DNA from 3 places in the Streptomyces sp. a15 genome. Region 2 is predicted to be linked to each of the others. Evidence: riboswitches for the same ligand, from Rfam matches in the RefSeq annotation. Region 2 holds a riboswitch; each other region holds the start of a gene.
The links. Region 2 has a riboswitch for cyclic di-AMP ahead of AC5P09_RS46510 (M23 family metallopeptidase). Riboswitches for the same ligand answer to the same signal wherever they lie in the genome.
Positions count from the first base shown of each region.

Region 1: it holds a riboswitch for cyclic di-AMP, as region 2 does, so the genes downstream of both, AC5P09_RS13485 (transglycosylase family protein) here and AC5P09_RS46510 (M23 family metallopeptidase) in region 2, are expected to answer to the same signal.
Region 3: it holds a riboswitch for cyclic di-AMP, as region 2 does, so the genes downstream of both, AC5P09_RS17885 (transglycosylase SLT domain-containing protein) here and AC5P09_RS46510 (M23 family metallopeptidase) in region 2, are expected to answer to the same signal.

Region 1 is NZ_JBWLKM010000010.1:76,478-86,547, forward strand. It holds gene AC5P09_RS13460 (protein kinase domain-containing protein) at 1-609, shown strand, start outside; gene AC5P09_RS13465 (SurA N-terminal domain-containing protein) at 838-1,482, shown strand; gene AC5P09_RS13470 (nucleoside triphosphate pyrophosphohydrolase) at 1,573-2,616, shown strand; gene AC5P09_RS13475 (cytochrome P450 family protein) at 2,721-3,992, shown strand; gene AC5P09_RS13480 (LysM peptidoglycan-binding domain-containing protein) at 4,158-5,213, shown strand; cyclic di-AMP (ydaO/yuaA leader) riboswitch at 5,395-5,572, shown strand; gene AC5P09_RS13485 (transglycosylase family protein) at 5,576-6,277, shown strand; gene eno (phosphopyruvate hydratase) at 6,671-7,957, shown strand; gene AC5P09_RS13495 (FtsB family cell division protein) at 8,106-8,582, shown strand; gene AC5P09_RS13500 (DUF501 domain-containing protein) at 8,623-9,204, shown strand; gene AC5P09_RS13505 (Ppx/GppA phosphatase family protein) at 9,201-10,070, shown strand, end outside.
Region 2 is NZ_JBWLKM010000108.1:14,607-24,676, reverse strand. It holds partial or broken gene AC5P09_RS46515 (PP2C family protein-serine/threonine phosphatase) at 192-1,032, shown strand; cyclic di-AMP (ydaO/yuaA leader) riboswitch at 1,265-1,421, shown strand; gene AC5P09_RS46510 (M23 family metallopeptidase) at 1,433-2,479, shown strand; gene AC5P09_RS46505 (aldo/keto reductase) at 2,642-3,628, shown strand; gene AC5P09_RS46500 (PrsW family intramembrane metalloprotease) at 3,672-5,012, opposite strand; gene trmB (tRNA (guanosine(46)-N7)-methyltransferase TrmB) at 5,064-5,960, opposite strand; gene lhgO (L-2-hydroxyglutarate oxidase) at 6,184-7,434, opposite strand; gene AC5P09_RS46485 (NsdA family TPR-like regulatory protein) at 7,487-8,911, opposite strand; gene AC5P09_RS46480 (asparagine synthase-related protein) at 9,639-10,070, shown strand, end outside.
Region 3 is NZ_JBWLKM010000015.1:38,401-48,470, reverse strand. It holds gene AC5P09_RS17905 (LolA family protein) at 1-928, opposite strand, end outside; gene AC5P09_RS17900 (CHRD domain-containing protein) at 1,178-2,161, opposite strand; gene AC5P09_RS17895 (polyprenyl synthetase family protein) at 2,439-3,449, opposite strand; gene AC5P09_RS17890 (CocE/NonD family hydrolase) at 3,827-5,857, shown strand; cyclic di-AMP (ydaO/yuaA leader) riboswitch at 6,134-6,302, shown strand; gene AC5P09_RS17885 (transglycosylase SLT domain-containing protein) at 6,308-7,060, shown strand; gene AC5P09_RS17880 (HAD family hydrolase) at 7,067-7,879, opposite strand; gene AC5P09_RS17875 (LacI family DNA-binding transcriptional regulator) at 7,983-9,011, opposite strand; gene AC5P09_RS17870 (carbohydrate ABC transporter permease) at 9,065-9,952, opposite strand; gene AC5P09_RS17865 (carbohydrate ABC transporter permease) at 9,949-10,070, opposite strand, start outside.

The DNA.
Region 1 (10,070 bases), on a different contig from region 2:
GCGCCCCAGCCAGCCCCCGCCGCGGCCGTGCCGCCCGCCGCCGAGAAGCCGGACGTCGCCCGGGCCGTCGACGAGGTCAAGCGTCTCCTCGGAGAGGGCCGCATCACCCAGGCCGTCGACATCCTCGGCGCGATCCTGCCGGCCGCGGCCGAACAGCACGGCGAGCGTTCCCCGGTCGTGCGCACCCTGCGCAAGCAGTACGCGGCCACCCTCATGGACGACGGCCAGTACCGGCGCGCGCTGCCCGAACTGCGCCGCCTCGCCGACGAACGCGCCGCCGAGGCCGGCCAGGCCGACCCCCAGTCGCTCCGCTACCGCTACGAGGCCGCCCAGTGCCTGGAGCAGCTCGGCGAACCGGCGGCGGCGCTCGCCGAGTACCGCGCGCTGCTGCCGTACTACGAGAACCAGTACGTGGCCGGCGACCCGGAACTCGCCCACGACGTCCGCCGCCGCATCGGCCACCTCCTCCTCGCCCTGGGCGACCGCGCCGCCGCCCACGACACGCTGGTACGGCTGCTGCACGACGCGGAGCGCCTGCACGGCCCCGGCCACCCCTTCGCGGCGGAGATCCGCCGGACACTCCAGTGGCTGGGGCAGGTGCGGGGTTAGTCGCGGGGTTAGTCGCGGGGTTAGTCGCGGGGTTAGGTGCACGCCCGCAGGGAGGCGAAGGCCTTGCGCGCCAAGACGTACCGCAGCCGCCGTGGCCGGTGAGGCGCGGCGGTGCCAGAAGTACTGCTGAATCGTTGGTCGAATGGGTTGGCCAGAGCTTGCGCACTGCCTACCATCGATCACCGCAAGACTTTGTGCACCGCCGCACAATCTCCTCGGGAGGCTTCCTTGCACCGCCGTCGTCGCACCGCGCTCCTCCTCTCCGCCGCGATTGCCGCGGCCCCCCTCATCACCGCCTGCGGAAACGACGCGCATCCCGGCGCGGCGGCCGTCGTCGGCGGCCAGCGGATCACCGTCTCCCAGCTGGAAACCCGGGTGAACGAGGTGCGCGCGGCACAGCGGGCGGCGGTACCGGACGACGCGCAGTACGAGCAGGCGATCGCCAAGACCGGCACGCTCTCCCGCGACACCCTGCACAACATGGTCCTGGAGCGGGTGCTGCAGCGCGCCGCCCAGGACGCGGGCGTGAGTGTCAGCCGCAAGGAGATCCAGCAGATGCGCAGCGGCCTCGAGGAGCAGACCGGCGGCTCCAAGGCCCTGGAGGCCGCCTGGCTGCAGCAGTACGGCATCGCCCCCGAGCGCCTCGACGAGAACCTCCGCCTCCAGCTGGAGGCCCAGAAGCTCGCCACCAGCCTCGGCACCAACACCGGCGACCCCGCCTTCTGGAACGTCCTGGCCGAGGCCTCCAAGAAACTGAACGTCGACCTCAACCCGCGCTACGGCACCTGGGACGTGGACAAGAGCAGCCGCGTCGACACGAAGACGCCGTGGGTGCGGGAGGTCACGGCGACGGAGACGCAGCAGACGGCCTGACCGCACCGCGGGGTTGTTCATACGATCACACCGAGCCCCCCGCCCTGTGGACAACTTGATCGCTTCGTCGGCGGCGTGCGTTAGCTTCGAATGGTGAACGCAACCAGCCCCGAAGCCGCCACCGCTCCCGAGCCCGCCACCGGCCGCATCGTCCTCCTCACCACCAGCCACCGCGTCGCCCCCGGCCTGCTGTCCTGGCCCGCCTGGCAGGCACTGCACGCCGCCGACCGGGTGCTCTGCGCGGACGGCGCGCACCCGCAGCTGCCGTATCTCCGCGAGGCGGGCATAACGGTCGACGAGGCGTCCCCGACCGCCGAGGAACTGGTCGACGCGTGCGCCGGCGGACGGACGGTCGTCGTGGTCGCCACCGGCGAGGGCGAGCCGGCCCTCACGGACGGCCTGGCACGCCTCGCGGGCTCCGGCCGCGTCCACATGCCCGACCTGGAGCTGCTCCCGGCCTCCTACGACCTGCCGGGCGCCCGCCTCCTCGACCTCGTCCAGGTCATGGACCGCATCCGCGCCGAGTGCCCGTGGTCGTCCCAGCAGACCCACAAGGGCCTGGCGAAGTACGGCATCGAGGAGGCGTACGAACTAGTCGAGGCCATCGAGGAGGGCGACCGCGACGAACTCCGCGAGGAGCTGGGTGACGTCCTGCTCCAGGTGGTCTTCCACGCCCGCATCGCCGAGGAGGACTCCGAGGCCCCCTTCTCCATCGACGACGTCGCCGGCGGCATCGTCACCAAGCTCATCCACCGCCACCCGCACGTCTTCGGGGACGAGACCGCCACAACCCCCGAAGAGGTCAAGGAGCACTGGCTGCGCACGAAGGCGATAGAGAAGCAGCGCGAGTCGGTGACGGACGGCGTCCCCCTCGGCCAGCCGGGCCTCGCCCTGGCGGCGAAGCTGGCGTCGAGAGTGCGGACGGCCGGCCTGGACGTGCCGTTGCCCACGGCCGAGGGCGTCGGCTACGACCTGCTCGCACTGGCGGTACGGGCCGAGGCGGAGGGCGTGGATCCGGAGGCGGCCCTACGAGCGGCGGCGCGGACGTACCGGGACGCGATCAGACAGACGGAGACGGAGACGCAGCCGGAGACGCAGCCGGAGACGCAAGGGGAGGGGGAGCGAGAGGAGTAGAGAGGCAGTAGAGAGAGGCGTACCGCACAGCTGTCGGCATGGGCATTTCGGGGTCACCCCGCCGCCAGGAACGTCCCCGCCAAGAAGCCAGCTACCGTCAAGGAGTGACCGACCAGCCCACCCCCACGAGCCCTGCCCCCGAACTCTTCACCTGGGAGTTCGCGACGGACCCCTACCCCGCCTACGCCTGGCTCCGGGAAAACGCCCCCGTCCACAAGACCGAACTCCCCAGCGGCGTGGAGGCATGGCTGGTCACCCGCTACACGGACGCCAAACAGGCTCTCGCCGACCAGCGGCTCTCCAAGAACCCCGCGCACCACGACGAGCCCGCGCACGCCAAGGGCAAGACCGGCATCCCCGGCGAGCGCAAGGCCGAGTTGATGACGCATCTGCTCAACATCGATCCGCCCGACCACACAAGGCTGCGCCGGCTCGTCTCCAAGGCGTTCACCCCGAGACGCGTCGCCGAATTCGCGCCCCGCGTGCAGGAGTTGACCGACCACCTCATCGACCAGTTCGCCGACAAGGGCAGCGCCGACCTCATCCACGACTTCGCCTTCCCGCTCCCCATCTACGCGATCTGCGACCTGCTCGGGGTCCCCCGTGAGGACCAGGACGACTTCCGGGACTGGGCGGGGATGATGATCCGTCATGGCGGCGGCCCGCGCGGCGGAGTGGCGCGGTCGGTGAAGAAGATGCGGGGCTATCTCGCCGAGCTCATCCACCGCAAACGCGAGGCCCTGACGGCCGAGAGCACCCCCGGCGAGGACCTCATCTCCGGTCTCATCCGGGCCTCCGACCACGGTGAGCACCTCACCGAGAACGAGGCCGCGGCCATGGCCTTCATCCTCCTGTTCGCAGGCTTCGAGACAACCGTCAATCTCATCGGCAACGGCACCTACGCCCTCCTCACCCACCCCGAACAGCGAGACCGACTCCAGAAGGCGCTCGCCGCCGGCGACACGGCGCTCCTCGCGACCGGCGTGGAGGAACTCCTCCGCTACGACGGCCCCGTCGAGCTCGCCACCTGGCGGTTCGCGACCGAGCCGGTCAGCATCGGCGGGCAGGACATCGCGACCGGCGACCCCGTCCTCGTCGTCCTGGCCGCCGCGGACCGGGACCCGGAGCGGTTCGCCGATCCGGACACGCTCGACCTGTCCCGCCGCGACAACCAGCACCTCGGATACGGCCACGGCATCCACTACTGCCTCGGCGCCCCCCTCGCCCGCCTGGAGGGCCAGACCGCGCTCGCGACGCTTCTCACCCGCCTCCCGGACCTGCAACTCGCGGTGGATTCAGCTGATGTGCGGTGGCGGGGCGGTCTCATCATGCGCGGGCTGCGGACGTTGCCCGTCGAGTTCACGCCGCGTGGCTGACTCGCTCACCTGCGTAAAGGTGACGCGCCTTCAAGTCTGTGATCTTCACGTGATCTGCGCGGCATTAACTTGTGACAAGTGATCGGCTGCCTATACGTTCACGCCAGCGCGGCGCCGAGCCTCACCCGCCACGCTGGTCACCGTTGTCTCGCGAAAGGTTTCCGCATGCTCTCCGGGAACGGCCGTCATCGTCGCCCCCGCCAGGCTCCGGCCATCCTTGTGGCGGCCGGAGTGACCGGCTCCGCCATCGCGATCCCGCTCCTCGGTGCCACCGGCGCGAGCGCGGCGACCGGCACCACGTGGGACCAGGTGGCGAACTGCGAGACGGGCGGCTCCTGGAGCGAGAACGCCGGTGACGGGTACTACGGCGGGCTCCACATCGCCCAGGACGACTGGGAGCAGTACGGCGGCCTCGACTACGCCTCGCGCGCCGACCAGGCCAGCCGCTCCCAGCAGATAGCCGTCGCGGAGAAGATCCTCGCGGACCAGGGCGTCGGCTACTGGTCCACCTGCGGCCTGCTCAACGGCCTCAGCAAGGACACCGCGGCGCCCGACGTCGACACGGGCGTGGCGGACGACGCGACGTCGGGTGCGGAGGATGAGTCGGGCTCGCCCGACTCATCCGGATCATCCGGCTTGTCGGACTCCTCCGAGTCGTCGGCGGACTCGTCCGGCGATGCGGCTTCGGACGCGCCTTCGTCGTCCGTGTCGCCCACACCGTCCGATTCTGACGCCCGGTCGGATTCTTCCGGCGAAGCCGACAACTCGGCCAAGTCCGACACCTCGTCTGATTCTGCTGCAACCCCCGGCGCCTCGCAGGGCTCCGGCGACGACTCCGACAGTGACTCCACCGGCGCGACGAATCCGGATGACTCGGACAACTTCTGGCAAGAGGGCGGCTCTTCGGCCCTCGTCGACACCGGCTCCCTCGGTGCGGGCAAGCACCGCGGCGACAGCGCCGACGAGACGGCCGCGGCCACAGGCGCGGACGCGGGTACCGCCGACGCCGACACGGGCGCCTCTGCCGGCCGTCACGCCGCCCGCGCGGACTCGTACACCGTCCGCCCCGGGGACACTCTCGCCTCCATTGCCGACTCCCTTGGCCTCCAAGGCGGGTGGCGTGAGCTCTACGCGGAGAACGAGCAGGCGATCGGCGCCGACGCGAGCGTCATCGTGCCCGGTCAGACCCTCACCGTAGGTATCGAATCGGGCGAAAACTAGCGGGAGTTCGCGTCACACTTCGCCACCGAATGTCCGATTTGGCGAAGTGTGGGATGAGTCTCAGAAGCCCTGATCGTCTTTGAAATTCCGCGGATCGCGTGTCTACCGTCAGGACCGCTCGCCAACACGAGCCCCGGCCGCCGCAACGCCGAATCCTGCCAGTGGCGCCCGGGAACAGTCGTCGCGTAATGCGCCGTAGGCAGGAGCGGGGGACCCAAGGTAGGCGCCGGGACCAGCAGTTGAGCTGGGACCGGCTTGGGGTGAAGCCGTGCCGCGCACGAAACAGCGCGAGGCACGGCCGGGCAACTCAACCGGCCCGAACCCGACAGCTCACCTCGCAGGCGTCGGTGAGGGGATCCACCATGCTGTTTTCCGCCAAGGGCAAGCACCGCCGTCCGTCCAAGGCCACCCGTGCCATCGCCATCGCCGGTGTCACCGGTGCCGCCGTCGCCGCCCCGCTGATGGCCGCCGGCAGCGCCTCCGCCGCCACCGCCTCCGAGTGGGACGCCGTGGCCCAGTGCGAGTCCGGCGGCAACTGGTCCATCAACACCGGCAACGGCTACTACGGCGGCCTGCAGTTCTCGGCCTCCACCTGGGCCGCGTACGGCGGCACGCAGTACGCCGCGCAGGCCAACCAGGCCTCCAAGGCGCAGCAGATAGCCGTCGCCGAGAAGGTCCTCGCGGGTCAGGGCAAGGGTGCTTGGCCGAACTGCGGTGTGAACCTGTCGAACTCCGCCTACAACGGCAGCGCCGACACCTCGTCGAACACGTCCAGCGGCTCCGGCAGCTCGGACAGCAGCTCCTCGGACAGCAGCCGTTCGACCGAGCAGCCGGCCTCCCGTTCCGCGGACCGCCCGGCCGCGAAGAAGACCGTCACCACCCCGACCGGCAAGAAGGTCAAGAAGGGCGACGGCGAGTACAAGGTCGTCTCCGGCGACACCCTCAGCTCCATAGCCGAGGAGCACGACGTCAAGGGCGGCTGGGACAAGCTGTTCGAGCTGAACAAGGACATCGTCACGGACGCCGACCTCATCTACCCGGGCCAGCAGCTGCACCTGAAGTAAGGGCTGCACCGGAAGTAAGGGCTACACCTGAAGTAAGGGCTGCGCCCGAAGGTAAGAGCCGCACCTGAAGTACTACGCGGCTCTCAGCTGAACCACAGCGCCCTCTTATCCGTGGACTCCATAGTGGAGGCCTCGTGAGGGCCACCCCCCGTCCCCACGGGCTCCCCGCTCCGGTGCGTCTTCCCCCGTACGCACCGGGGCGGGGCTTTTTCGTGCCGGTCCCGTGCGATTTCCCCGCGAGTTGCACGGCACTCTTTGTTCCGTTCGGAAACAATTTACTCTCGGTTCTGTCCATCCGGTGGTCGACCGGCTGGCCGATCGCCCGGAGCCGGTTAGGCTCGTCTCGCAGAACCCACCGCGGTCCTGCCGAACCGCGTCACATTGAAGAAGGAGATGCTCGTGCCGTCCATCGACGTCGTCGTAGCCCGGGAAATCCTGGACTCCCGAGGCAACCCCACGGTCGAGGTCGAGGTCGGCCTCGACGACGGCAGCACGGGTCGTGCCGCCGTCCCCTCCGGCGCCTCCACGGGCGCCTTCGAGGCCATCGAGCTCCGCGACGGTGACCCCAACCGCTACCTGGGCAAGGGCGTCGAGAAGGCCGTCCTCGCCGTGATCGAGCAGATCGGCCCGGAGCTCGTCGGCTACGACGCCACCGAGCAGCGCCTGATCGACCAGGCGATGTTCGACCTGGACGCCACCGACAACAAGGGCTCCCTCGGCGCCAACGCCATCCTCGGCGTCTCGCTCGCCGTCGCCCACGCCGCCTCCGAGGCCAGCGACCTCCCGCTCTTCCGCTACCTGGGCGGCCCGAACGCGCACCTGCTGCCCGTTCCGATGATGAACATCCTGAACGGCGGCTCGCACGCCGACTCCAACGTGGACATCCAGGAGTTCATGATCGCCCCGATCGGCGCGGAGTCCTTCTCCGAGGCGCTGCGCTGGGGCGCCGAGGTCTACCACACCCTCAAGAAGGTGCTGAAGACCAAGGGCCTGTCCACCGGCCTGGGCGACGAGGGCGGCTTTGCCCCGAACCTGGAGTCCAACCGCGCCGCGCTCGACCTCATCCTCGAGGCCATCAAGCAGGCCGGTTACGTCCCCGGTGAGCAGATCGCGCTCGCGCTCGACGTCGCCGCGTCCGAGTTCTACAAGGACGGCAAGTACGAGTTCGAGGGCAAGTCCCGCTCGGCCGCCGAGATGACCGAGTACTACGAGGAGCTCGTCTCCGCGTACCCGCTGGTCTCCATCGAGGACCCGCTGTACGAGGACGACTGGGCCGGCTGGAAGGTCATCACCGAGAAGCTGGGCGACAAGGTCCAGATCGTCGGCGACGACCTCTTCGTCACCAACCCGGAGCGCCTCGCCCGCGGCATCGAGGAGGGCTCCGCCAACGCCCTGCTCGTCAAGGTCAACCAGATCGGCTCGCTGACCGAGACCCTGGACGCCGTGGAGATGGCCCAGCGCAACGGCTTCAAGTGCATGATGTCCCACCGCTCCGGCGAGACCGAGGACGTCACCATCGCCGACCTCGCCGTCGCGGTGAACTGCGGCCAGATCAAGACCGGCGCCCCGGCCCGCTCGGACCGCGTCGCCAAGTACAACCAGCTGCTGCGCATCGAGGAGATCCTCGACGACGCCGCGGTGTACGCCGGCCGCAGCGCGTTCCCCCGCTTCAAGGGCTGAGCCGAGCAGGGCTGAGCCGAAGCAGGGCTCAGCCGGCCAAGGCTGAGCCAAGCAGGGTTAAGCCTTAGCCAGTCGTACGTACGTCCCCGTACCGGTCCCGTACCGTGTGCGGGGACGTACGCACGTGTGAGACGGGAGGCGGGGAAACATGGCCGTGAAGGACCGGGACCGTTTCTCCACCGCGACCAGGATCAAGCTGCTCGGCGAGCAGACCGCGGCCCGTGTGTACCGCTCCCAGACCAAGCGGCAGGCCCGCCGCTCCCGGCTCACTGGACGGGCCGCGCTCCTCGCCCTGGTCCTGTGCACGCTGATCGTGGCCCTGGCCTATCCCATAAGGCAGTACGTCTCCCAGCGCGCCGAGATCGCCGATCTCGAGCAGCAGCAGGAGCAGGCCCGGCAGCGGGTCGAGCAGCTGCGCGACCTCAAGGCGCGCTGGCAGGACGACGCGTACGCGGAGCAGCAGATCCGGCAGCGGCTGCACTATGTGATGCCGGGGGAGACTGGTTACATCGTCATCGACCCGGACGCGGCCAGGCAGTCGCGCACCGACCTCGGGGCGGCCGACCGCCCCTGGTACGCGAACGTCTGGGACGGCGTCGACAAGTCCGACGCTTCCGCTCAGTGAGACTCGTGAGACCAGCGAACTGACCGATAGAAAGACAGGCATGCAAACGCCCCCGCCCCCTACTCCGCGCACCGAGCCCACCGACGCGGACGTCGAGGCCTTCAAGCAGCAGCTCGGGCGTCCGCCGCGCGGTCTGCGCGCGATCGCGCACCGCTGCCCGTGCGGCGAGCCGGACGTGGTCGAGACGGCCCCCCGCCTCCCCGACGGCACGCCCTTCCCGACGCTGTACTACCTGACGTGCCCCAAGGCGAACTCCGCGATCGGCACCCTCGAGGCGAACGGCGTCATGAAGGAGATGACCGAGCGACTGGCGACCGACCCGGAACTCGCCGCCGCCTACCGCGCCGCGCACGAGGACTACATCCGGCGCCGCGACGAGATCGAGGAGCTGAAGGGCTTCCCCAGCGCGGGCGGCATGCCGGACCGGGTGAAGTGCCTGCACGTCCTGGTCGCCCACTCCCTGGCGGCCGGCCCTGGGGTCAACCCGCTGGGCGACGAGGCGCTGGAGATGCTGCCGGAGTGGTGGAGGAAGGGGACGTGTGTGACGCGGCTCCAGGAGACATCCACGGAGCCCGCTCAGCCCGCTCAGCGTGCTCAGTCCGTTCAGGAGGACGCCAAGTGACCCGGGTCGCCGCCGTCGACTGCGGTACGAACTCCATCCGGCTCCTCGTCGCCGACGCCGAGCCGGCGACCGGCGAACTGGTCGACCTGGACCGCCGTATGACGATCGTCCGCCTCGGCCAGGGCGTCGACCGCACCGGACGGCTCGCCCCCGAGGCCCTGGAGCGGACCTTCGCCGCCTGCCGCGAGTACGCGGCGATCATCAAGGAGCACGGCGCGGAGCGCCTGCGCTTCGTCGCCACCTCCGCCTCCCGGGACGCGGAGAACCGGGACGAGTTCGTACGAGGGGTGCTGGACATCCTCGGTGTCGAGCCGGAGGTCATCACCGGCGACCACGAGGCGGAGTTCTCCTTCACCGGCGCCACCAAGGAACTGACCGGCCGCGACGACCTCGCCAAGCCCTACCTGGTGGTGGACATCGGCGGCGGCTCGACCGAGTTCGTCGTCGGCGACGACCACGTGCGCGCGGCGCGCTCGGTCGACGTGGGCTGTGTCCGGATGACCGAGCGGCACCTGGTGAAGGACGGGGTGGTGAGCGACCCGCCGTCCGCGGAGCAGATCGCGGCGATGCGGGCCGACATCGAGGCGGCCCTCGACCTCGCCGAGCAGACGGTCCCGCTGCGCGAGGCGCACACGCTGGTGGGCCTGGCCGGCTCGGTGACGACGGTCTCGGCGATCGCCCAGGACCTCCCCGAGTACGACTCCACGGCCATCCACCACTCCCGCGTCACCCACGACCGCGTCCGCGAGATCACCGAGTGGCTCCTGCACTCCACCCACGCCGAACGCGCGGCCGTCCCCTCCATGCACCCGGGCCGCGTCGACGTCATCGCCGCGGGCGCCCTGGTCCTGCTCTCGATCATGGAG
Region 2 (10,070 bases):
GAGGGCCGGAATCCAGAATGGGTTCCGGCCCTCGGTGTATGTGTACGTCGGATGTGCACGCCGGTCATCCGGTCGGCCCTCACCGGTCGCCCCCGCCCCCGCTCCGGGAAACCTGGGTGCAGTGGTGACGGGACCGGACGTACGTGGGGGAGACGAGTGGTGCGGCCTGGTGACGCGGAGGAGGGCGCCGCATCTCCAGCCTGCGGGTCGTTCTCCAGGTACTCCCCGTCCTGCTGATCGTCGGGGGAGTCTTCTACGACCTCCTCACCCCGCACGCCTTCACCGCGATCCCCTTCTTCACCGCCGCCCCGCTCGTCGCCGCGCCGGTCTACTCGCTGAGCGGCACCGTCGTGACCGGGGGTGTGGCCCTGATCGCCGCGTACGCGGTCCATGCCCGGTACGGGTTCGCCGCGGACGCCGACACGGTCACCGAGGTGGTCACCGTGGCCAAGGTCGCCGTGCTGGCCGCCGTCATCAACCGTGTCGTACGCCGGGGCGAGGGGCGCCTCGCCTCCGCGCGCGGGATCGCCGAGGCCACCCAGCGCGCGGTGCTGCCCGAGCCCGCCGGACGCATCGGCGGTTTCGACATCGCGGCCCGGTACGAGGCGGCCCAGGCGGACGCCTTCATCGGCGGTGATCTGTATGCGGTCCAGGACAGTTCGTACGGCGTCCGGCTCGTCGTCGGCGATGTGCCCCCGGGCTCGAGCGAAGCCGAGAGCTTGGGGGAGGCTGGAGCGGGCGCTGGCACGCGAGGGCACGCGGCGGGACGGGATCGAGGCCTTCGAGGGGTTCACGACGGCTGTGCCGGCCGAGCTTCCGTACGGGGACGGTGTGGTGCGGATCGTCAACCGGGGGCATCCGCCGCCGCTCCTGCTGCACGCCGACGGCACCGTGCGCTGCCTGCTCGCGCGGGAGGCCGCGCTGCCGCTCGGCATGGGCGACCTCGGCAGCTGGTCCGACCGCGCCGACGAGACCGGTTTCCCGGCCGGGGCCACGCTGCTGCTGTACACCGACGGGCTGTCCGAGGCGCGGCCGTTGTTACGAGGGGTGATCGGATGAGCGCCCTCCGCATAACAACTGACGCACCGTCAGTGCCTGTGGGGTTGCTGAGGCTGGGTCAACTCGCCCGTTTTTGCCGGTCGTGGGCCGTAAGTCCTGCGCGGAAAGGTTAATGATCAAGAGGAACAGCTTGGAATCCAGGCCCCGCGTCTATTAACGTTCGATAACGCAGCGCGGTCGTCCCAGCCGTCACAAGAGTCGGCTCCGTGCGCACGCGCCGAATCCCGCAAGGGAACCGGGGAACCACCAATTGGGGTGAATCGCGCGGATACCACCGTGAACTCACGGCCGGTATACGCGCGTAGGAGACCTTCCTGCTCCGAACCCGTCAGCTAACCCGGTAGGCGAGAAGGAAGGAAAGGAGCACGCCCACGTGGCGTCCAACCGGCCTGCCCCAGAAGCCCCGTCCGTGCCGAGCCAGCGCGAGACCGAGACCTTCGGCTACGGCACCTACAGCACCGACGAGGGCCCCTGGACGGAGTGGAATCCCACCGAGGAGTCCCTCCCACCCGTACGTGGCCGGCATCGCGTCGCCAAGCAGCGCGGCGGACTCGCGCGCGGCGGACTCGCCCGCAGCTCCACCGTCCTCGGCGTCGGCGTCATAGCCGCTGTCGGCGCGGGCGGCATGGCCAGCGCGCAGACCGGCAAGCCGCCGGTGTCGATTTCCATGCCCGACCTGCCCAACGTGGGCTCCCTCATCTCCGACGACTCGGACGCCGCCGAGGACTCCGGCACCGCGCTCAGCAGTGTCAGCGTGGCCGCCGCCGACACCGAGAAGAGCACGGCCGACGCCGGCGAGGTGCTGCGCGCCCGGATCATGGCCCAGGCCGAGCAGCAGCAGGACCAGGTCGAGAGCAAGGCCGCGGCTGACGCCGTGGCCGAGGCCGAAAAGGCGGCCGCCGACGCGGCCGCCAAGGCGGAGAAGGAGGCCAAGGCCAAGGCCGCCGCCGCGAAGAAGAAGGCGGAGGAGGAGGCCGCGAAGAAGGCCGAGGCCGAGCGCCTCGCCGAGCTGGCCAAGCAGTTCGCGCTGCCGACCTCCTCGTACACGGTCACCTCCACCTTCGGTCAGGCCGGCTCGCTGTGGTCCTCCGGCTACCACACGGGCCTCGACTTCGCCGCGCCCACGGGCACGCTCATCAAGGCCGTCCACACCGGGACGATCACGCAGGCCGGCTGGGACGGGTCGTACGGCTACAAGACCGTGCTCACCCTCGATGACGGCACGGAGATCTGGTACGCCCACCAGTCCTCGATCAGCGTCAGCGTCGGCCAGAAGGTCAACACGGGTGACGTGATCGGGCGCGTGGGTGCGACGGGGAACGTGACCGGGGCGCATCTGCACCTCGAGGTCCACACCGGCGGTTCCGGCTCCGGGATCGACCCGATGGCGTGGCTGCGGAGCAAGGGCCTCAACCCCTGACCGTCGTGTTACCCGAGTCCCGGCGGTCCTGACGGCATCCCCCCGACGTCAGGGCTGCCGGTCAGTGTGCGGGGGCGGTCAGTGGTTACGGGGCTTTTGTTTACGGGGTTTTTGCGGGTGACCATGGAATCGCGGGATCCGGTGCGGCCGTTGAGGTGAAGTATGACTTCTTCCTCTCCGTCTTCCTCTCCGTCTCCCTCTTCTTCGCTGTCGCTTCGCAAGCTCGGCTCCTCGGACCTCGAGGTCTTCCCGCTGTCCCTCGGCGGCAACGTCTTCGGCTGGACCGCCGACGAGGCGGCCTCCTTCGCCGTCCTCGACGCGTACGCCGCCGCGGGCGGCAACTTCATCGACACCGCCGACTCCTACTCGGCGTGGGTCGAGGGCCACCGGGGCGGCGAGTCCGAGACCGTCATCGGCAAGTGGGCCAAGGCGCGCGGCAACCGCGCGGACGTGGTGATCGCGACCAAGGTGAGCCAGCACCCCGAGTACCAGGGCCTGACCGCCGCCAACATCAAGGCCGCCGCCGACGCCTCCCTGCGGCGCCTCGGCACCGACTACATCGACCTCTACTACACCCACTTCGACAAGCCGGACGTGCCGGTGGAGGAGATCATCGGCGCGCTCGACGAGCTGGTGAAGGCGGGCAAGGTGCGGTACATCGGCGCGTCCAACATCTCCCCGGAGCGGCTCGAGGCGTCCCTCGCCTTCTCCGACCGGGAGGGCCTGGCGCGGTACGTCGCCCTCCAGCCCCACTACAACCTGGTCTCCCGCGACACGTACGAGGGCGACCTCCAGGACCTGGCCGAGCGCTCCGGCCTCGCGGCCGTCCCGTACTACGCGCTCGCCTCCGGCTTCCTCACCGGCAAGTACCGCCCCGGCACGACCGTCGACAGCCCGCGGGCAGGCGGCGCCGCCAAGCACCTCGACACCGAGCGCGGCCGGAAGGTCCTCACCGCCCTGGACGAGATCGCCCGGTCCCACGACGCGCCGGTCGCCACGGTCGCCCTGGCGTGGCTCGCGGCCCGGCCGACGGTGGCGGCGCCGATCGCGTCCGCCCGCACGGTAGAACAGCTGCCGGCGCTGGTGGGGGTGGCGGAGCTGACCCTGACGGAGGCGGAGGTCGCGCGGTTGACGGAGGCGTCGGCCTGATCTCCGGCGCGCACTTCTCGGTGTCCGGCGGTGCGCTTCCTGATTACGTCCGATACGGGTTGTAGGAGCTGTAGGAGGGATACGGCACCGCCGGATACGCGGCAGGCCCCGCCGGATACCCGTACACCCCGTACACCGGCCACGGCGGCGCGGTCACCGCCACGGGCGGTGCCGTTGCCCGGGCCGCGTGGTCCAGCGCGGGGCGCGCCACGTCCCGGCGCCACCACAGCTCGGCCAGCAGCTCCCGTTCCCGTACGACGAAGTCGGCCTCGGCCCGCCCGCGGCGCCCCCGATGCCGCAGGAAGGCCAGCGAGGTCGCGTACGCCTCGTACTGCGCCACCGCCCGCGCCGCGGGCCGACCGAAGTGCCGGCGGGCGTAATCGCGGGCCAGCCGCCGTGCCCGCATCGAGCCGAGCGCGTACGGCTCGGTCGGCGACAGCCAGCCCGCCACCGCGTACGCGGGCAGCTCTTCCCGCACGGTCTTCAGCTCACGCTGCCGGGTCCAGATGACGAGCCAGGTAAGCAGCCCGAAGGCGGGCACCATGAAGGCCGCGTACACCGCGAAGAACCCGTACTCGCCGAACGTCGAGGAGCCGTTCCAGATCGCGTGCATGCCCATCGCGAGCAGCAGCCCGGAGAGCGGCAGCAGGACGCGCCGCAGGTGGTGGCGTTCCGCCGAGAGCGCGGAGATGCCGAAGCCGATGCCGGTGAGGACGGTGAAGAGCGGGTGCGCGAACGGCGACATGATGATCCGCACGAAGAAGGTCGCCGCGGTGACGGAGGCGATCCCGGTGTCGCCGGTGAGCTGGTCGGTGCCGAAGGCGGTGCCGAGGTAGAGGATGTTCTCGGTGAAGGCGAAGCCGGTGGCGGTGACCCCGGCTATCACCACCCCGTCGACGATCCCGGTGAAGTCACGGCGCCGGAAGAGGAAGACGAGTAAAACGGCCGCGGCCTTGGCCGACTCCTCCACGACCGGCGCTATGACGGTCGCGCCGAGGGTGTCCGCGCTGGAGGGGTCCGCCGTGGCCGTCGCTATCCATCTCGTCGCGAAACTGTTGGCGATGATCGCTATCAGCGCCGCCGCGCAGGCCCCCCAGGCGAAGGAGAACAGCATGTTCCGCCAGGGGCCGGGCTCGACCCGGTCGAGCCAGCGGAAGGCCGTCATGAGGAGCGGCACGGGCAGGACGGCGAGTCCGAGCCCGACCAGGAACCCCTCCGTGCCGGTCTGTTCGCGTACCAGGGCGAGGATGACGAGCCCGGAGAGTGCGAGCAGGGTGCTCAGCCCGCCGTAACGCACCCACTTCTTGTGCCACCAGTGCGCGTGCCGCAGTGCGCCGCCGGTCGGATCACCGGGGTGCGTCGGGTAGGGGGGAACGGTGGCCACGGCATTGACCCTAACGAGGCAGAGGCGCCGTCCGCAGGGGGAGAGGGGGGTTCAGGCGCCGGTGGGGGGCTGGTCCTTGTGCGCTACACGTTGCTCTGAAGGTTGCTCGGTGCGTTGTTCTACGAGGTGCTCTACGCCGTGCTCTACGCGGCGGAAGAGCAGGTCGTTCACGACATGTCCCTTCTCCAGTCCCTGGCCCTCGAAACGAGTCAGCGGCCGGAACTCGGGACGCGGCGCAAAACCGCCCCCGGGCTGTGTGTTCTCGAAGCCGGGGTGCGCCGTGAGCACCTCGAGCATCTGCTCCGCGTACGGCTCCCAGTCCGTCGCACAGTGCACGATCGCCCCCGGTCCGAGCCGGGTCGCGGCGAGGTCGAGGAACTCCGGCTGGATCAGCCGCCGCTTGTGGTGCCGCTTCTTGGGCCAGGGGTCGGGGAAGTACAGGCGCAGACCGGCCAGGGAGTCCGGGGCGAGCATCTCCCGCATCAGGATGATGGCGTCGCCGTTGCCGACGCGGACGTTGGACAGGCCGTTCTGATCGGCGAGATTGAGCAGATTTCCCTGCCCCGGGGTGTGCACGTCCACGGCGAGGATGTTGGTGCCCGGGTCGGCACCGGCCATGCGGGCCGTGGCCTCGCCCATCCCGAACCCGATCTCGAGCACGACGGGATTGCCGTTCCCGAACAGCTCACCGAGATCGACAACCCGCTGCCCGTCGATGTCGAGCCCCCACTTGGGCCACAACCGCTGCAACGCATCCGCCTGCCCGGCCGTCACCCGACTCCGCCGAGGCTGAAAACTCCGAATCCGCCGCTCGAAGTGCGACCCCGCGGGATCAGCACTCGGACCATCGGGAAACCGCGGTTCCCCCTTGGCCCGAACATGCCGACCGGAGGCCCCGGGCGGGTGCGGGACCTGGCGGGTTTCGGGGACATTGAGCGACTCAGACACAGTGAGCCCAATTTTACGACCCCCTGGTTGGGCCGCTACTACCCAGTCCCGCCCGGCCCCTTTCAGCCCGTCCGGCGTTTGAGGACGAGGCCTTCGAGCCGAAGGGAGTCTGGGGCGCAGCCCCAGCGGGGTCGAAGGGGCGCAGCCCCTGGGGACGGGACGGGAAGGGGCGGCGGGGGCGAGAACAGCCCTGCGGCGAGCGCGGCCGCAGCGCCCCGCACCGTCACACAGACGGCAGCGCCGCCAACGCCCGCCGAGCCACCTCCCGCCCCACCGGTAGCGAAGCCGTCGCCGCAGGCGAAGGTGCGTTCAGTACGTGCACGGCCCGCGCCCCCTCCTGAATGAGGAAGTCGTCGACCAGAGAGCCGTCCCGAAGCACCGCCTGCGCCCGCACCCCCGCTGCCGCAGGCACCAGATCCCCTTCCTCGACCGCCGGCAACAACCGACGCACCGCCTCCACGAACGCCCCCTTGGACACCGACCGCCGCAGCTCCCCCGCCCCGTACCGCCAGTGCCGCCGAGCCATCCGCCAGGCCCCCGGCCACCCCAGCGTCCCAGCCACCTCCCGAGGCCGGACCACCCCCCACCCGTACCCCTCCCGGGCCAGCGCCGGCACCGCGTTGGGGCCGATGTGCACACCCCCGTCGATCCCGCGCGTGAGATGCACCCCGAGGAACGGAAACGCCGGATCCGGCACCGGATACACCAGTCCCCGCACCAGCGCAGGCCGCGCCAGCGAGTAGTACTCGCCCCGGAACGGCACGATCCGCATCCCCGGCTTGTCCCCCGTCATCCGCGCGACCTCGTCGCAGTACAGCCCGGCGCAGTTCACCAGCACCCGCCCCCGCACGACGTCCCCGCCCGCCGTCCGAACGGCCACCCCGAGCTCCGGCCGCCGATCCACCCGTACGACCCGCGCCCCGTACCGGATCTCCGCCCCGGACGCCTCGCCCAGCCGCCGTGCGACCTCGGCGAAGTCGCACACCCCCGTCGTCCCGACGTGTATCGCGGCGAGCCCGCGCACCTCCGGTTCGTACTCCCCGATCTGGGCGGCGCCCAGCTCCCGTACCGAGATCCCGTTCTCCCGGCCGCGCTGCACGAGCGCGTGCAGCCGCGGCAGCTCGGCCCGGTCGGTCGCGACGATCAGCTTTCCGGTGACGGCGTGCGGAATGTCGTACTCCGCACAGAACTTGATCATCTCGGCGCCACCCCGGACGGCATACCGCGCCTTGAGCGAGCCGGGCCGGTAGTAGATCCCGCTGTGGATCACCCCGCTGTTGCGCCCGGTCTGGTGCCGGGCGGGCCCGGCCTCCTTCTCCAGCACCGTCACCCGCGTGCCCGGCGCGGCACGCGTGATCGCATACGCCGTGGACAGGCCGACGATCCCGCCGCCGACCACCAGCACGTCACAGTCGTACGCGAGCTCCCGCACCTGCCGCGCCACCTGCACCACCTCCCGGCTTCGATAGTGCACTGCGCCACTGACAATGCGCTCAAACCCGGGAGGCGGACGGAGTGTCCCTGGCTCAGGCGGGCGCCATCAGCAGCGGCCGTGCCCGCTCCCGCAGCTCGACCACGCGCGGTTCGTCGCCGTACGGCTCCAGCCGGTGCAGGAGGTCCTTCACGTACTCGGTGGTACGCGCCGAGGAAATGCGCCCGGCGACCTCCACCGCCCGTACGCCCTGCTCGCATGCCGCGTCGAGATTGCCGGACTCGAGCTCGGCGACCGCCGAGACGACGAGGCGCAGCCCGTGCGAGCGTACGAATTCCTCCGTCGGCTTCGACAGGGCCTGCTCGGTGAAGCGGCGGACCTGGCGCGGTGCCTTCAGATCGCGGTAGCACTCGGCGGCGTCCGCGGCGAACCGGTCGTACGAGTAGAAGCCGAGCCAGGACGGGTCATTGTCGCCCTCGCGAGACCGCTCCAGCCAGCCCTCCGCCGCCTTCAGGGCCGCGCCGGCCGCCTGGGCGTCACCCGCGCGCGCGTGGGCGCGTGCCTCGACGAGCCGGAAGAAGCTCATGGTGCGGGCGGTGGCCAGGCCCCGGTTGCGCTCCAGGGCGGCCTGGGCGAGGTCGACGCCCTCGTCGCCGAAGCCGCGGTAGGTGGCCTGGAGGGACATGGAGGCCAGGACGTAGCCCCCGAGGGGGACGTCGGCTGCCGCACGGGCCAGCCGCAGCGCCTGGATGTAGTACCGCTGCGCGGCCTCCTGCTGGCCGGTGTCGAAGGCCATCCAGCCGGCGAGTCGGGTGAGCTCGGCGCTCGCCCCGAAGAGGGCTCTGCCGACCTCGTCGGAGTAGGAGCCGAGCAGCAGCGGGGCCGCCTCCACGCGCAGGCACTCGGGCACCATCGACGAACGCCAGTCGCCGCCTCCGTACTTGGAGTCCCAGCGCCTGGCGTCCTCCGCGGCCTCCCGCAGCTTCTGCACATCGCTGTGGCCGACTTTGAGCGGTGCGCCGGAGCCCTCGGCGGGGTTCACCTCGCGCGCCACCGAACTGTCGGCCGGGGTTATCAGCCACCGCGAGGCGGGCGTTGCGTATGCGCTTACTGCGAACGATCCGGCCAGCGACTGCCAGATGCCGCCGGAGCCGGCCCGGCGTCCTGCGAGGTCGAGTCGGTACAGCTCCGTGGCCGAGCGCACCGCCTGTCCGACGTCCCGGGGGAAGGCGAGGCCCACCTCGGGTGCGGGATCCGCGTCCGCCAGGCCGATCTCGTGGAGCGGCACCGGGCGGCCGAGCTTCTGCCCTATGGCGGCGGCGATGAGGTGCGGCGCGGCACCCTGCGGCACCATGCCCTTCGATACCCAGCGCGCCACCGAGGTCTTGTCGTAGCGAAGAGTCAACCCGCGTTGAGCGCCAAGGTCGTTGACGCGTCGGGCGAGTCCTGCGTTGCTGATTCCCGCGAGGGCGAGAACGGCGCCGAGTTTTTCGTTCGGCCCGCGTTGCTCCCTGGACATTGCGCCACCCCTCGACACAGACGGCTGCCGCGCTGGCATAACCATGCGGCATTCGTAAACCCAGCGTAGTTCGCCGCATCCCAAGCGTTAAGAGGCATTGTTCCGGATGGCGGGATTGTGGTCCGTACTGAAGTGCGGGTCCGATACGCGTAGTTGCGTCGTGCTCCCGCTGTGTGGCCGTGCGCCTGGGTGTGCGCTCTTCTTTGGCCATCGCGGGAGCGGTTCCATGGGCCGTGCGTGGGTCGGCCCGCTGTACTGGATCCAGTGGGCTGGGGGACACCGCCGCCTACATCCCCGCGGGCGGCGGAACGGCCCGGGGGGCGAACTCCGTCTCCCGGGCTGCGCGCTCGCCGGGCGGTGGGCGGAGCATGTACGGAGCGTGGGCAACGCCGTTCCGTTGACGCCGAATTGGCCGAAAATCGACCCTCCCCTGCACGGGTCCGCAGCCCTCTCACCATGGAACTTGAGGGCGCGCAGGGTGTTTTGGGGGAGCGAATCGGGGGCGCATTCGCGTCGCAGTCATTCTGCCGTACGTCCGCGATCACTGTGCCGTCGCCCCGCGATCTCCTTGCCTCGCCCGGGTGTTCGACGCGATGCGCGAGTCTCCGCCGGGGCGCATTCCGGGGAGCACAAGCGGCCCCACCGCCTCTCCGGTGCGCGTTCTTCATGGCAGCATGGTGCCGAGTTCGTACGGTGCACTGGTTGTCCACAGCCTGTGGAGGCGTCCATGCGGTGGTTGGTGGGATGGAGCAGCACCGCCGCGAGAGCAGTCGAGGCAGGCTCCGCGGGTGCGGTCGGACACGACGGCGAGACCCTGCATCCGGTGGGCTCCCACCTCCTGTGGGGCGACCCCGATCCGCTGTGGGCGGTCGGCGACTGGCGCCCGGACGAGGTGCGCGTGGTGAAGGCCGACGAGCAGACCCGGATCGCGGTCCTCGGCATCTGCGGCGCGACCGACGAGCAGCTGCGAGTCGGGCTGTTCGCCGCGCGCGGAGGGGCACTTCGGCATCTGACGGCCTGGCCGGGCAGCTACACGGCCGTCGTCCAGGTGGGCCGCCGGATCACCGTCTGCGGCGACCTGGCGGGCGCACGGCCCGTGTTCCACACCCCCTGGGCCGGCGGCACCGCCTACGCCACGGCCGCACTCCCGCTCGCCGAC
Region 3 (10,070 bases), on a different contig from region 2:
CGCCGTCGTGCGCACCGTGCTCGCCGTGCGCGCCCTTCTCGATGGTCTCGCCCTCGGTGACCTTCGCGCCCTTGGGCGGCGTGAAGTCGAACGCGGACGCGGCCGGCTTGGCGAAGCTGACCTGGGTGAAACCGGCGTCGATGACGGCGGCGCCGCCGCTCGCCGGGGTCAGCGTGAACTTCAGCGGCAGCCCGGTCTTCGAGTCGACGGCCATGGTGATCTGGCCGACCGTGGACCCGGAGTCCTTGGGCTTGATGACGAGCCGGTAGGCGTCGCGGCCCGCGACCTGCGCGGTGCCGTCGACGGTCACGGAGGTGGTGTCGTCGACCGCCTTCAGGGCCTCCTCGGCCATGTCCTTCGGCGTGGCCGGGACGTCCTGCCCCTTCTCGGCCTTGCCGCTGTCGGAGGTGGTCGAGTGGTAGACCTCATTGGACTTGCTGTCGTAGCCCCAGACGTCCTTGCCGTCGTGGATCACGCTGTACTCGGAGCCGCTCTCCAGGAGCGACAGCTTCTGCCTGTCCGGGCCGTCGGCCGCGACCCGCAGGGTGTGCGTGCCGGTCGCGAGTTCGGTGAGCTTGGCGGACGGGTCGGCGGAGGAGCCGCCCTCGCCCGAGTCCATGGCGCCGGAGGTCAGGCTGCTCTCCAGACCGCCGAGGTCGGGCAGTCCGAGATCCGTGCTGATCTTCACTGTGCCGGACAGCTGCTCCACGTCCGACGCGGCGATCTTCTCGATGAGTTCCTGTGCGCTGACCTTCGGCAGGTCGGGGTCGCCGGAGTCGGCGAGCGCCGGGACGAGCCCGATGGTCGCCGCCGCCACCCCTATCACCGCGACCGGGACGACGTACCGAGCGGCCTTGCGCCGCCGCGCCGCGCGCAGCTCGTCGAGCTCCGCGGCGGTCGTGCTGTCGTCGGTTTCGATCGGTGCCATGTGTGCCTTACCTCCGTCGTCGGCGGCGGCTGGTCCAACTCCCGTACGTCAACCCCGTAGCCGCCATTCTCACCCGAATCGGTGAGGAGTGGTGTTTTTCTCTGATGTCCATCTGACCAAATCCGCCGCGATGATTCGTCAACCCGCGGGCTCAACTCCGCGTACACCTGGGGTATGACACGCGGAGGCGGCGCCTCCCCCGACCCGTAGGGGTTGGGGTGCAGACGCCGCCGTCGGGTGGTCGGTTGCTCAGCCGCGCAGGAACACGTAGTCCGCCTGGTACGGCACGCCGACGGTCGTGCCCGGTGTGCAGGAACCGGCCGGGGCGACACCGCCGACGGTGTTCAGCCGCAGGATCTCCGTGGTGCCGGCGAACAGGCCGTGCTGCTTGCCGGACTGGGTGGCCTTGATGTCCAGCTCGGGGATGTTGCCGGTGCCGTTCGGGGTCCTGGAAATGACGGCCCCGGTGACCGCGCTGCGGTCGGGCGCGATCCACTGCGGCGTACCGGAGTTGGGCGCCACGAAGGAGTGCGCGATGCCGGCGCCGAGCACGGCGCTGACGTCCCGCTGGGCGAAGGCGTACCCGCCGCCCTCGACCGGCTTGCACTCGTAGATCTGCTTGCCCTTGAGGACGGACGCCTGGAAGTTGTCGAGGGCGTCGCGGAAGTCGAAGGCGGCGACGGTGACCTTGTGGAACTGGCCGCGGACGGCTCCGCCGGGGAACTCGGCGGTGTGCAGGTTGGCGTAGAAGGAGCTGGGGTCGGTCTTGAGGGCGTCGAGCAGGGCCGGGTCCTTGACCTTGACGGTTCCGGTGACGGTACGGGCCTTGCTCTTGCTCTTGCTCTTGCTCTTGAGCAGCTCGGTGAAGTCCACCTTGATGCCGCCGTTGGTGCCCTTGGCGCCCTGGTGGATGTGGAGGGCGGTCGGCTTGTCGGTGCCGCGCCACTTGACGGCGACGGAGACCTTGTCGCCGTCGACCTTGACGAACTGGAGCGCGGCGCCGTCCTTGTCGCCTTCGGCCGGTACCTCGCTGGCACCTCGGAGGCTGGCGGCGAGGACGGTGCTGTCGCCTCCGGCGGCGTCGGCAGAGGCGGAGGCGGAGGCAGGGGTCGCTGTGGCGGCGAGGCCGCCGACGGCCACAGTGACGGCGGTGATGATCGCGTTCATGCGCATGAGCAGGTATACGGGGCTGATGACCGTGTGGACTCGGGCCGGGAATGTGACCTGCGTCACGCTTTGCTGCGGGTGTGTGGGGGTGCGCGTTCCTGGGGGCTCCGCCCCCAGACCCCCGGACCTATGCCCACCCGCCACCCGACTCGGTCGGTCGAGAGGTGAAAGTCGAGGGCTACCTGTCGCCCGACCGAGTCGGAAGGTAGAGGGTCCCCACTCATCCGACCGAGACGGGCGGCGGGTGGGCGAAGGCCCGGGGGTCCAGGGGGCGGAGCCCTCTGGCGGGGTCGAAGGGGCAGCGCCCCTTGGGATGGGACGGGTAGGGGCGGCGGGGGCGAGGTCAGCCCGCCCGGTGTACCACCGCGTCGCACAGTTCCATCAGCGCCGCCTTCGCGTCGCACTCGCGCAGGGGGGCAAGGGCCGCCCGCGCGTCCTTCGCGTACCGCACCGTGTCACGCCGCGCGTGCTCCAGCGCGGGATGCGCCCGCAGGCCCTCCAGCGCCTTCGCGTGCAGGGCGTCGTCGGTCAGGTCGGAGTCCAGGAGTTCGCACAGGGCGATGTCCTCGGCCAGCCCGAGCCGGGCCGCGCGCTCGCGCAGCCGCAGGACCGGCAGGGTCGGGATGCCCTCGCGCAGATCCGTCCCGGGCGTCTTCCCGGACTCGTGGGAGTCGGAGGCGATGTCCAGCACGTCGTCCGCGAGTTGGAAGGCGACGCCGAGCCGCTCGCCGTACTGGGTCAGCACGTCGACGACCGTCTCGTCGGCGCCGGACATCATCGCCCCGAAGCGGCACGCCACCGCCACCAGCGATCCCGTCTTGCCGCCGAGGACGTCGAGGTAGTGCTCGACCGGGTCGCGGCCGTCGGTCGGACCGGCGGTCTCCAGGATCTGCCCGGTCACCAGCCGTTCGAACGCCTCCGACTGGACCCGGACCGCCTCGGGCCCGAGGTCGGCCAGGATGTGCGAGGCCCGCGCGAACAGGAAGTCGCCGGTGAGGACCGCGACCGAGTTGCCCCAGCGGGCGTTCGCGCTGGCGACTCCGCGCCGCACCTCGGCCTCGTCCATCACGTCGTCGTGGTACAGCGTCGCCAGGTGGGTCAGTTCCACCACCACCGCCGACGGCACGATCCCCGGCGCGTAACGGTCGCCGAACTGGGCGGACAGCATCACCAGCAGCGGCCGGAACCGCTTTCCGCCCGCCCGCACCAGATGCTGGGCGGCCTCCGTGATGAAGGGGACCTCGCTCTTGGTGGCTTCGAGCAGTCCCTCCTCGACAGCCGCCAATCCGGCCTGGACATCGGCTTCCAGAGCCTGGTCCCGCACGCTCAGCCCGAACGGCCCGACGACGGTCACGAGGGATCTCCTGTCTGCTGTGTCTACTGGCGATTACACGGTTTGTCGATAGGTCGCTGCCATCACTCAAGTCAGCGTATCCGGTCACGTTTCGATCACCGATAGCGCCCGCCCGTGCAGCCCGGGCGATATCGGATCACGACGGGTATGTTTTTGATCACTCTAAAAGAATGGATATCTGCCGATTTACCTGGAAGTAGTGGAGTGTGTCGCGAACCACCGTCGATACCGAGCCCGGAAGCCGGCCGCCTCCGGAGATCGGCCCGGTCCTGCGCGTGACGGGCGGCCGTCACCTGACCGGACGCACACACACGGCCGAATTCGCCCTCACCCCGGACACCACGCACCCGGTCCACTGAACTCACGGGGTCACGCTCATGCACATCCGTACGTCCTTCCCCTACGAGACGACCCACGAGGACCTCCGCATCCCGCTCCCGGACGGGACGCTCCTCTACGCGCGCGTGTGGCGCCCCCTCACGGACGAACCAGTACCCGCGATCCTCGAATACCTGCCGTACCGCCTGACCGACTGGACCGCGCCCCGCGACTGGCAACGCCATCCCTGGTACGCGGGCCACGGGTACGCCTCCGTACGAGTGGACGTACGCGGACACGGCAACAGTCAGGGCATGCCGGACGACGCGTACTCGGCCACCGAGCTGGCGGACGGCGTCGCGGTCGTCCGATGGCTCGCGGCCCAGCCCTGGTGCGACGGCAAGGTCGGCATGTTCGGCATCTCCTGGGGCGGCTTCGACTCCCTCCGGATCGCGGCCCTCGCACCCGAGCCGCTCAAGGCGGTCGTCACCGTCTGCTCCACCGACGACCGCTATGACAACGACGTGCACTACCTGGGAGGTTCCGTCCTCGCGGTGGACATGCACGCCTGGGCGGCCGCCCTGCTGGCCCTCGCCTCCCGCCCGCCGGATCCGCGGTACGTCGGCGAGGCCTGGCGGGACATGTGGCTCAAGCGCCTGGAGGAGGTCGCCCCCCTCATCCACACCTGGCTCGACCACCAGACCCGCGACCGCTACTGGCAGCACGGCAGCGTCCGCGAGGACTACGGCGCGATCGACGCCGCCGTCCTCGCGGTCGGCGGCTGGCACGACCCGTACCGCGACACCGTCCTCCGCCTCGTCGAGCACCTGCCCGCCGACCGCGTCCGCGGCCTGATCGGCCCCTGGTCCCACCAGTACCCCGACCGCGGTCTGCCGCCCGGCCCGGCGATCGGCTTCCTCCAGGAGACCCTGCGCTGGTGGGACCACTGGCTGAAAGGGGTCGAATCGGGCGCGATGCGCGAGCCGCTGCTCCGCGCCTACGTCAGCGACTCCCACCCCCCGGCCACGGTCTACGACACCCTGCCCGGCCGCTGGGTCGGCGAGCCCGCCTGGCCCTCCCCCAACGTCTCGATGGTCTCGCACGCCCTCGAGGGCGCCCCTCTCCTGGTCCGCTCCCCGCAGCACACGGGTGTCGACGCCGGCCGCTTCCTCCCCCTGGGGAACGACGCCGACCTGCCGCCCGACCAGCGGGAGGAGGACGCGAGGTCGGTGTGCTTCGAGTTCGAAGCCGACGAGGAGACCTGGGTGTTGGGGCGGCCGAGGGTGCGGCTCAGGCTGACCTCCGAGGTGCCGCGCGGCCAGGTGATCGCCCGGGTGTGCGACGTCGCCCCGGACGGCGCCTCGACGCTGGTCACCCGGGGTGTACTGAACCTGTCGGCGCGGCAGGGGCGGGACCGGGCGGTGCCGTGGGAGCCGGGCGTCACTCAGGACGTGGAGTTCGAGCTGAACGGCATCGGGCACGCCTTCCCGGCCGGTCACCTCGTCCGGCTGGCCGTCTCCTCCGCGTACTGGCCGTGGATCTGGCCGCAGCCCGACTCGGCGGCCGGCTTCACCCTGGACCCGGTGGGCAGCTTCCTCGAACTCCCGGTGCGCACAAGGGAGTCCGCCTCCGGCATCGCCTTCGAGGAACCGGAGCAGTCCGAGCCGCTCGGCGTCAACGTCCCCGTCACGCTCGACGAACCGCGCCCCGAGCGGCTGGTCGTCCGCGATGTGGCCAAGGGCGAGTGGCGGCTGGAGGTCGATCCGCTCCCCCACTCTCGACTTCGCTCGAGCGGGGGGACCCCCATCGGCGGCACCCGCGTGTATCCCGACGGTCTGGAGTTCACCGAGGACGCGCTGGAGACGTACACGATCAACGAGTCGGACCCCCTGTCGGCCCGGGCCCGCTCGGACTGGACGGTCGCGCTGCACCGGCCGGAGCTCGCCTGGCGGGCAACGGTCCGCACACGGTCGGAGATCAGCTGTGACGGAACGGACTTTTCCACCTCAAACGAGGTGATCTGCACGGACGGCGACGAGGTCGTCTTCCACCGGACGTGGGAGAAGCGGATTCCACGGACGGCCGGTTGACTACGAGTTGGGCCCATTGCCCGTTTTGGCCACCCTTGTACTTGCCCGTGAGTTGGGTCACTTGCGGCCACTTGGGGCCGCGCCTCCGCACGTCCGCGTTTCGCCTTGCCTTTCGCGCCAGTTGAGCCTTGGCAACCGCAAAGGATCAAGCACCCCAAATGCCTCAGATCAAGGTCACAGGGTCGAAGTGTGAATCAGCCACTTGTTTCGGCCATGTGCTCTCGCATACGTTCCGGGCCTGTCGGGCGGACGCCTAATCCTGCCGCCGCCCTACAGAACACTCATCGACCAACACCGCACGGCAGGAGCGGGGGACCCAGGTAAGCGCCGGACCGGACATCACGCCGGTACGGCTAGGGGTTAAGTCGCGCCGCCTCACGGCGGTACGGCCGGGCAGCTCCCGCCCGAACCCGACAGCTCACCTCGTAGGCGCCGGAGAGGAACAGCGCCATGCCCGCACGAGGCAAGCACCGTCGTACCCGCACCAACCCGCTCACCCGAGGCGTCGTCACCGCCGGAACAGGCGTCGCCGCCCTCGCCCTCCCGCTCCTGGGCGCGACCACCGCGAGCGCCGCACAGCCGGCCAAGGCCCCCGCCGCCGCGCCGGCCGCAGCACAGGTCAAGTCCGTCACGTACACCACGGCCAAGGGCGACTCGCTCTACGGCATCGCGGACAAGTACGACACTCCCGGCGGCTGGCGCCAGCTCTACAAGGACAACCGCAAGGTCATCGGCGACAACCCCCGGCTGATCCACCCGGATGTGAAGCTGACGGTCAAGACGGCGAAGAAGGCCGGCACGACGGCCGACAAGGCCTCGACGTCCGCCAAGAAGTCCGCCCAGTCCGTCGCCAAGGCCACCCAGGCCTCCGCCAAGACGTACGCGGACAACCTCGACGGCTGGATCCGCGAGGCGATGGACATCATGGCGCAGAAGGGCATCCCCGGCTCGTACGACGGCATCTACCGCAACATCATCCGCGAGTCCTCCGGCAACCCCCGGGCCATCAACAACTGGGACTCCAACGCCGCCGCGGGCACCCCCTCCAAGGGCCTGCTCCAGACCATCGACCCGACCTTCCAGGCGTACCACGTGGACGGCACGTCGTGGGACCCGTACGACCCGGTCGCGAACATCACCGCCGCCTGCAACTACGCGGCCGCGCGGTACGGCTCGATCGACAACGTCTTCGGGGCGTACTGAGCCTGACTACCGCTGCGGAAACAGTCTTTCGAGGACGACGGCGATGCCGTCGTCCTCGTTGGACAAGGTGATCTCGTCGGCCACGCACTTGAGTTCGGGGTGGGCGTTGGCCATGGCGACGCCGTGGCCGGCCCAGTCGAACATGGGGATGTCGTTGGGCATGTCCCCGAAGGCGATGGTCTCTTCGGGGCCGAGCCCGAGATGGTCGGCGGCCAGGGCGAGGCCCGTCGCCTTGGTGATGCCGCATGGCTGGAGTTCGACGGTCCCGGGTCCCGACATGGTGACCGTGGCGAGGGAACCCACCACGGAACGCGCCGTCGCCGCCAACTCGTCGTCGGACAGGTCGGGATGGCGCAGCAGCACCTTGCTGACGGGCTCGCTCCACAGGTCGTCGCGCCGCCCGACCCGGACGGCGGGCAGAGTCGGGTGCGGCATCAGATAGCCGGGCTCGATGAGGGTCAGCCCGTCGACGCCGTCCTGGTCGACGGCCGCGTACACCTGGCCGATCTCGGCCTCGATCTTGCCGAGCGCGGTCTCGGCCAGCTCCCGGTCCAGGGTGACCGACCACAGCAGACGGTCCGCGCCGGCGTCGTACACCTGCGCGCCCTGCCCGCACACCGCGAGCCCCTTGCTGCCCAGGTCGTCGAGGAGCGGCCGCACTCTGGGCGCCGGGCGGCCGGTCACCACCAGATGCCGGGCCCCGGCCGCCGCCACCCGCGCGAGCGCGGCGAGCGACCGGTCGGACAGCGTGTCGTCGCCTCGGAGCAGCGTTCCGTCCAGGTCGGTGGCGATGAGTGAATATGCGGTGGGTGCGGCCATGATCAGAGAATACGGATGGAACGCCGCATCGACTCGACGCGAACCGGACGGCTACAGCCTTCACATGCGTTGACGCATGCTCCGGTTAGGGCAGTTGGCGCGGTCACGCGGAGTCCCGTACCACCAGTTCCGTGGGGAGGATCACTCCCGCCGTGTCCTCCCCCGCGATCTGCGCGAGCAGCATGCGGACCATCTCGGCGCTGATGCGGTCGTAGGGCTGGCGCATGGTGGTGAGGGCCGGGGTGACGGCGGTGGCCGCGGCCGAGTCGTCGAAGCCGCCGACAGCGATGTCATCGGGGACCGAACGGCCGGACTGGTCCAGGGCGTTGACGACTCCGGCGGCCATGAGGTCGGAGGCGACGAACACCGCGTCGATGTCGGGGGCCTGCGCCAGCAGCCGACGGGCCGCCTGTTCGCCGCCGGTGCGGCGGTAGTCGCCCTCCACCACCAGCGCCGGGTCGTAGGGCAGTCCCGCCTCGGCGAGCACGTCGCGGTAGCCGGCCAGGCGGTCGGTGCCGCCCGGGGTGTCCAGCGGGCCGGTGATCATGCCGATGCGGCGGCGGCCGCCGGCGAGGAGGTGGCGGACCATCTCCTGGGCGCCGTCGCGGTCGGCGGCCGCCACGTAGCTGACCTTGGAGCCCAGCCCGAGCGGCTTGCCGCAGGCCACCAACGGGATGCCGGCGTCGCGCAGTTCGGCGGCGACCGGGTCTCCGCTGTGGCTGGAGACCAGCAGCACGCCGTCGACGTGGCCCGAGGTGATGTACCGGGTCAGCCGGCGCCGGTCGTCGTCGCTCGCCGCCAGCATGAGCAGCAGCGGGATGTCGTGCTGGGCGAGGCGCTCGGTGCAACCCCGCAGCAGCACGTTGAAGTTGGGGTCCTCGAAGAACTTCTCCTGCGGCTCGGTCAGCAGGAAGGCCACCGAGTCCGAGCGTCCGGTGCTCAGGCTGCGAGCATGCCGGTTGACCACGTACCCGGTCTTCCTGATGGCGGCCTCCACGGCCCGGCGGGCGGCCGGGGAGACGTAGTGGCCGCCGTTCAGGAAGCGGGAGACGGTGCCCCGTGACACGCCGGCCTCCCGCGCCACGTCGTGGATGGTGGGCGGTCGGCGGCGTCCGTTGGCGCTGGTGGTCATGTTCCTCGTTCGTGACGGTGGGGTCGGCGGGGGCGGCCGGGTCGGCGGATGCCTCAGGCCTTGACCGAGCCGCTCAGCAGGTCCAGGGACCAGAACCGCTGGATCACCAGGAAGAGCGCGATCAGCGGAATGATCGCCAGCAGACATCCGGTGATGACCAGGGTGTAGAGAGCGGGCTGCGAGGCGCCCTGCGCGAGCAGCGTGTAGAGCCCGAGGGTGAGCGGGAACTTGGTGTCGTCGGCCAGCATCACGTACGGCAGCAGGAAGTTGTTCCAGATGGCGACGAACTGGAAGAGGAACACCGTGATCAGGCCCGGCATCATCATCGGTACGGCGATCCGCGAGAAGATCCGCCACTCGCTCGCGCCGTCCATGCGGGCGGCCTCGAGGAGTTCGGCGGGCACCGCGGCGGCCGCGTAGATGCGGACCAGGTAGACGCCGTACGGGGAGAGGATGGACGGGAGCAGCATCGACCAGTACGAGTCGGCCATGCCCATCTTCGACAGCAGCAGGTACTGCGGGACGGTCAGCACGATGCTGGGCACCAGGACGCCGGCCAGGATCAGCTTGAAGATGAACTCCCGCCCCCGGAAGGCGAACCGGCCCAGCGCGTAGCCGCCGCCTGCGGAGACCGCGGCGGACAGCAGGGCTCCGAAGCCCGCGTAGAGGGCGGAGTTGCCCATCCACGTCCAGTAGATGCCGTCCCGGTAGGCGGTCAGCTCGCTCAGGTTGTCGAAGAAGCCGGTGCCGGGCGCGAAGGTGAAGGTGGAGAACAGCTCCGACCGGTCCTTGGTCGCCGCCATCACCACCCAGGCGATGGGGACCAGGCAGTACAGCGCGCCCAGGATCAGCACGAGGGTGGGGACCCAGGCCGTGCGCCGCGCGCGGCTTTTGACAGGGGGTTTGCCGGTGGTGTCGGCGGTGAGGGTGAGGGTGGTCATGCCCGGTCCTCCCGGGTGTAGCGGTCGGAGACGCGCAGCAGGGTGAAGGAGATGAGGTAGGTGGCCAGGGCCAGGACCACCGCGGTGGCGGACGCGCCGTAGATGTCGGACTTCAGGA